2 regions of the Thermosipho atlanticus DSM 15807 genome follow, and region 2 is predicted to be linked to the other one. Evidence: predicted binding sites of a transcription regulator. Region 2 holds the regulator's gene; the other holds the start of a gene.
What was found. The regulator HrcA, encoded in region 2, represses chaperone genes, less so after heat shock. The targets are predictions, from matches to a motif close to ATTAGCACTCNNANNNTNNGAGTGCTAAT.
Positions count from the first base shown of each region.

Region 1: the regulator HrcA is predicted to act here: its motif matches at 1,579-1,607, upstream of groES (co-chaperone GroES).

Region 1 covers NZ_FQXN01000003.1:9,403-12,836, reverse strand. The annotation lists gene groL (chaperonin GroEL) at 1-1,256, opposite strand, end outside; gene groES (co-chaperone GroES) at 1,279-1,551, opposite strand; tRNA gene BUB65_RS04065 (tRNA-Ala) at 1,767-1,842, opposite strand; gene BUB65_RS04060 (ribonuclease III domain-containing protein) at 1,942-2,322, shown strand; gene BUB65_RS04055 (hypothetical protein) at 2,319-3,434, shown strand, end outside.
Region 2 covers NZ_FQXN01000002.1:307,753-311,186, forward strand. The annotation lists gene BUB65_RS03830 (MFS transporter) at 1-781, shown strand, start outside; gene hrcA (heat-inducible transcriptional repressor HrcA) at 910-1,923, shown strand; gene BUB65_RS03840 (nucleotide exchange factor GrpE) at 1,937-2,500, shown strand; gene dnaJ (molecular chaperone DnaJ) at 2,505-3,434, shown strand, end outside.

The sequences.
Region 1 (3,434 bases), on a different contig from region 2:
CTAAGTAAAGTTATTCCTCCACCAGGAACAATTCCTTCTTCAACTGCTGCCCTAGTAGCACTAAGAGCATCTTCAATTCTATGTTTTTTCTCTTTTAATTCTGTTTCAGTTGCAGCACCAACTTTTATAACAGCTACTCCACCAGCTAATTTTGCCATTCTTTCTTGTAAAGTTTCTTTTTCGTATTCTGAAGTTGTTTGTTCAATTTGTGCTTTTATTTGAGAAATTCTCTTCTTAATTTCTTCTTGATCGCCGTGTCCACCAACAATTATTGTTTCATCTTTCTTAACCCTAACAACATCTGCTTTTCCAAGATCTGTAAGTTCTAACTTTTCAAGATCAATTCCTACCTCTTCACTTGCAACAATTCCACCAGTAAGAATTGCAATATCTTGAAGCATTGCCTTTCTCCTATCACCAAAACCAGGTGCTTTTACTGCTACAGTATTGAGTGTTCCTTTAAGTTTATTGAGAACAAGAGTTGTTAATGCTTCACCTTCAACATCTTCAGCAATAATTACTAATGGTTTTCCAGTTTGAGCTACTTTTTCAAGAATTGGAATAAGTGGTTTTATATTTGAAAGTTTTCTGTCAGTAATAAGAATGAATGGTTCATTGTAAACTACTTCCATCTTTTCAGGATCAGTTACAAAATATGGAGATATGTATCCTCTATCAAATTGCATACCTTCGGTAAATTCCACAAAAGTATCAATTGATTTGCTATCTTCAACAGTTATTACACCATCTTCTCCAACTTTTTCCATTGCTTCAGCAATTAACTTTCCAATTTCTTCACTGTTAGCGCTTATAGATGCTACATGAGCAATATCATCGGAACTTGTTAGTTTCTTAGAAATATTCTTGATTTCTTCAACAGCAACTTTTACTGCTTTTTCAATTCCTCTTTTTACAAGTATTGGATTTGCTCCTGCAGTAACATTTTTAATTCCTTCTTTAATCATAGCTTGTGCAAGAACTGTTGCTGTTGTTGTACCATCACCTGCTACATCATTTGTCTTACTTGCAACTTCCTTAACAAGTTGTGCTCCAAGATTTTCAAATTTATCTTCTAATTCAATTTCTTTTGCTATAGAAACACCATCGTTAGTAATTGTTGGACTACCCCATGATTTTTCAATAACTACATTCCTACCTTTGGGGCCCAATGTAATTTTCACTGCATCTGCTACCGCATCAACTCCTCTTTCAAGAGCTCTTCTTGCTTCTTCACTGAATCTTAACAACTTTGCCATATCGCGTCACCTCCTCGGTTTATTAGTCTTCAATTTTTGCTAATATGTCATCTAAATCAATAATAATGTAATCTTCATCTTCAATCTTTATTTCCGTACCCGAATATTTCGAGAATATAACTTTATCCCCAACGTTAATCTCAATATCTGAATCTTCTATGTTACCTACAGCAATAACTTCAGCCTTCATAGGTTTTTCCTTTGCGGTATCTGGAAGAACAATTCCACCTTCTGTTCTTTTTTCTTCCGTTATAGGTTTAATTAAGAGTCTTGAACCCAATGGTCTGACTTTCATAGTCGTACCCCCTTTCAAAATTTTTGTGTTATCACTCTTATTAATCGACTGCTAATTTAAGTTTACCAAAAATATCAAAAATGTGAAGCCCGAATATCTTTGATTATTAGTAATTAACAGATATTATACCTAAATAATACCGTATTTCTTTCGTTTTCTCAATCGTTTAACATGAGATATAAAAAAAGGAAGGGAGGTGTAACCTCCCTTCCTAATGGTGGAGCCGATGGGATTCGAACCCACTGCCTCTACCGTGCCATGGTAGCGCTCTCCCAATTGAGCTACGGCCCCTCTACACAGTTAAATTTATCATATTTTGAAAAAATAGTCAATATTAACACCAAAAAAAATTTTTAAGGTATAATTATAGTAAACTAGGAGGCGAGAAAGTTGAATATTTTTGAGAAAGTTCATCCAAATGTTGATATTAGAGAAATTCCAACTGATTCGTTAGCATATATTGGAGATGCTGTTTTTAACTTGTTCATAAAGTTAAGCTATTTTAAGAAAACCTCTGCTTATAACCTTCATAAAAACACCCACAGTATTGTTAATAGAAAAAACCAAGCAGAGATATTAGATGCTCTCCTTCCACTTTTAAACGAAGAGGAGTTATCATTTGTTAAAAGAGGAATAAACAGCAAAGGAGCAAGTAAATATGGAAACGATCCCGCTTATAGGAAAAGTACTGGGTTTGAAGTATTAGTTGGTTATTTATACTTAATTAACCAAGACAGATTATATAGTTTGTTAAAGGAGGTTTTAAAATGAATCGAACTGTTATTATTGATGGCTCAATTATTTATACGAATTTTAGTCAAATCATGGGACATAGAAAATTTGAAGAATTGATGAAAGAGTTTGTGAATCTGATTGTAGAAAAAAATAGCCCTCTTTTAAAAACTTTAAAACCTTTTCGTATAGGTAATGAAATCGATATAAAAAGATTAATTGAGTACCTTCATCTTTTATCAATGAGGAATATAAAAGACATAACAAACTTACTCGACTACGTAAATCCAGTAGAACTCGAAAAATTTATAGAAAGTTTCTACTCATTCTGGAGAAATAAACATAGATTTATGATCAGGTATGAAAAATATGTAGATGATTACAATAGAAGAGCTAGTTTAGAATATACAATGACAATGGTTGCAGATCAATTCAAAGCAGTAATTAAAAACATGTATAGACAATTAATTACAAATACCACAAATGAATTTCCAAAAGTGATGAGGCAACTTCCAAGTGGAGCCCAAGTAATGTTTTTATATGATTATATAAAATGCGAATGCTTTGATAACCAATTCTTAGGTAAAATTCCAACTATCTGGGGAGCAATTTTTGATCCACCAGCTATTTTTTATACCAAATCTAACAAAAGAAAGGGGATAATCCCAGTAGAATCTGATTCAATTATAGAAAAAATAAAGTTGTCCAAAAATGAATGGTTTAGAATTCCTATTTTGGTTGGAGATTTGTTGTTTTTTAATATCGTACATAAAGAATATTTGGCTCACGGCGCTGGCCTTGCTAATTTGTTTGAAATTGCTTCACCAAAAATTATTAGAATGAAAAAACCCGATGGTATTGTTATATTCGGAGTAAATCCTAAATTAATACCTGGGTTCAAGTTCAACACAAAATGGAAAAATGCTGTAGTTTTTAAAGATTCAATAAATGATATATATGTTGGAATAATTCCGGATTTTGATGAAAACGATTATTTCGGCTATATGAAGAAAACCACATTAACCGTTCATAATCTAATTAAAATTGACAGAAACAAACTCCCTATTCATGGTTCAATGGCAAAAATTACTCTAAAATCGGGAAAAAGTGCTGTCGCAATGTTTGTAGGTGATAGTGGAGCAGGAAAAAGT
Region 2 (3,434 bases):
TACAATTGGAGAAAAGTTAGGTTGGAGATGGAATTTTTATATTTTCATTTTAGGAATATTTTCATTAATTCCTTTATCTTTTGAACGAGAAACCCCAAAATATATTTTCAAAAAATATGGTAAGAAAAAATTGGAAGAAATATTTGGAAGAGTTAAAGGGGAAATAGAACCAATTGAAGAGGTAAAAATCACATACAAAGCATTATTTAGTAAAAGTCATATCAAAAAGACAATAGTTGTTATTGTTTCATGGTTTGTAGTAAGTTTTGTGTATTATGCTTTGTTTTCTTGGGCACCTAAAATTTTTGTTGCTCAACTTGGTATAACTATTACTAAAGCAAAATGGTTTACGTTCTATATTTACTTGGCCCAACTTCCCGGTTATTTATCTGTAGCATATTTAATTGAAAAATGGGGTAGAAAACCTACATTAACAACTTATTTTATAGCTATGGGTTTAAGCGCTTTACTTCTTCCTTTTGTTTCGGGAAATATTTCATTCTTAATAATAATGTTGATAATTTCGTTTTTTACATTGGGAGTTTGGGGACTTGTGTACGCTTATACTCCTGAACTTTTTCCAACATCATTTAGAGGAACAGCAAATGGATTGGCTGGTTCAATTGCAAGAATTGCCGGAATAATTGCACCGTATTTTACAGGATATTTTGTTGATAAGTCCATTTTTATTGCTTTGCTGATTATTGCTATTTTAGCGGGAGTATCGGGTATAACTGTTTTGCTCCTTGGAAAAGAAACAAAAGAAATGTCTGTAAACTAAAGCGCCCGATGGGCGCTTTAGTTTTATTAAACAAAATCAGTGTGATTTGACTAGTAATTATTTTTGTGTTATACTATTAGCAGATATTTATTAAGAGTGATAATGAAAGTGATAAGTGGGGTGATTGAATGAGGGATCTTTCTGAGCGACAGAAAAAGATCCTATATTGTGTTGTAAGAGAGTATGTAAAAACGGGTGTACCTGTAAGTTCAAAAAAAGTTTTAGAAACTACTAATCTTGATTGGAGTGGTGCTACGGTAAGAAACGATTTAAGAAAATTGGATTATTTAGGGTATATTTTTCAGCCTCATACATCAGCAGGGAGAATACCTACTGATAAAGGGCTAAGATTTTATGTCAATGAAATATTAAAAATAAGACAAGAGACAAAAAAGAAAGGTTCTTCCGTAGATACGACAATGAATTTTCCAATAGGAGATCTTGATAAAGTAATTCATGGAGCAGCAAAACTTCTTGCGACTACTGTAAAAGGTTTTGTGATTATTGAAAAACCTAGTCCAATGAATCTCAGAATTAAAAGAATTGTTTTGACCCCCGTTACTAGTAATTTTTCAATTGTGAATATTATCACAGAACTAGGATTAACTACAGTTTTGCCAATTCAACATTCAGAGATTTTTAACATAGATGAAATTGAACATTTCTTAAATAAAAGTTTGCAGGCTGCCTTTTTAAGCGATTTTAAACTGAAATTGAAAGAAATAACCGAAAGATTTTCTTGGGCTGAGGGAAGATTAAAAGAATTTATAGAATTATCTGAACGAATTGCTTCCGAAAAATACGAAGATTACATTGCTGATGGAGTATTTAATTTAATTAATGCAAAACGATTTGACGAAAATAAATTGAAAGAAATTGTGAGATTATCAACCTCTATAGATTTTTATTCTCAGATATTTAATTTAGGTGAAGGAATCTATATTGGGAAAGAACATAATCTGAGAAATTTTGAACAGTATACGGTAGTTATAGTGCCTTATTTTGTTGGTTCTAGAGAAGTAGGTAAAATTGCAGTGATTTTTGATAAATTCGGTGATTATGACAAGGTATTTGAAAGCATAGAATACGTTGTGAATAGATTAACTGAATATTTTACAGTTGTATCAAGAAACGTACAATAATGGAGGTGATAGAATGAAAAAAGATTTGGATAGCAAGAAAAAAACAAATGAAAAAAATGAAGTTAAGGTTGAAAAAGGCCAAAAAGTCAATAATAATGAAAAAAAGATAAAAGAACTAAAGGAAAGAATTGAGGAATTGGAAAAGCAATTAAAAGATTTTGAAAACTATGCGAGAATATTAAAATCACAATTTGAAAATTACAAAAAGGATGTTGCAAAAGAAAAGGAACAAATTACGATAAGTACTACTGGAAGAATAGTTGAGAAATTCATACCAATTATTGATGATTTCAAAAGAGCATTCGTAAATGCCGAAGAAGAAATCAAAAATACAAAGTTTTTTAAAGGCATTGAGTTGATATATAAAAATTTCATGAAAGTTCTTAAAGATTTAGGCTTAAGTGAGCTATCTGTAGGTGAAAAATTTGATCCATTTGAACAAGAGGCTGTAGAAAAAATAATGGACGAGGAAAAAGAAGAATATACGATTATTGAAGTTGTTGAAGATGGTTATAAATTCAGAGATAGAGTAATCAAACCTGCAAAAGTCAAAGTAACAGTCAAGCCTAGGAGGTGAATATATGGCAAAAAAAGATTATTACGAAATATTAGGAGTTTCTCGCAATGCAACTAATGAAGAGATTCGTAAGGCATATAAACAATTGATAAAAAAATGGCATCCTGACAAACACCACGAGAATAAGAGGGAAGCGGAACAAAAATTTAAAGAGATACAAGAAGCTTATGAAGTATTGTCGGATCCTGAAAAAAGAGCAATGTATGATAGATATGGGTATGTAGGTGACGTTCCACCAAATGCAGAAGGTTTTGGCGGCTTTGGTGGTTTTGGTGGTTTTGAAGATATTTTTAGAGATTTCGGGGATTTTATTAATAATGATATTTTCAATATTTTTTTTGGGAATCAAAGGACTTCTTCAAGGAGGAAGCAGAAGTCTCCTAGAAGAGGTGAAGACATAAATATAACTGTTGATATATCATTTGAAGAGTTATTTAAGGGCACTACTGTTCCTCTAGAATATGATAGGTACGAAACATGTTATCATTGTAAAGGCGAAGGAATAGAACCCGGAAGTGGATGGGTTACTTGTCCAAAATGTCATGGTACAGGTACGGTGAGAGAAGAAAGAAGAACATTTTTGGGTGTAATAGTGAATCAATATACTTGTAATCAGTGTGGAGGAACTGGAAAAATTCCTGGGGAAGTTTGTCATATTTGTGGTGGTAATGGGCGAATAAAAAAAAGGCACAAAGTTGAGGTAAAAATCCCTGCAGGAATAGAAGATGGAACTGTTTTAAGAATAGCACAAGGTGGTAATGCTGGATACTATGGTGGAGATTATGGTGATTTATATGTTCATGTAAGAGTGATTGGTACAGGTGGCTTTATAAGAAAAGGAAGAGATCTAATAAAAGATTTAACTATTGATTATATTGATGCGATTTTAGGTACAGAACTAACTTTGAAAATGCCAGATGGGAACGAGAAAAAA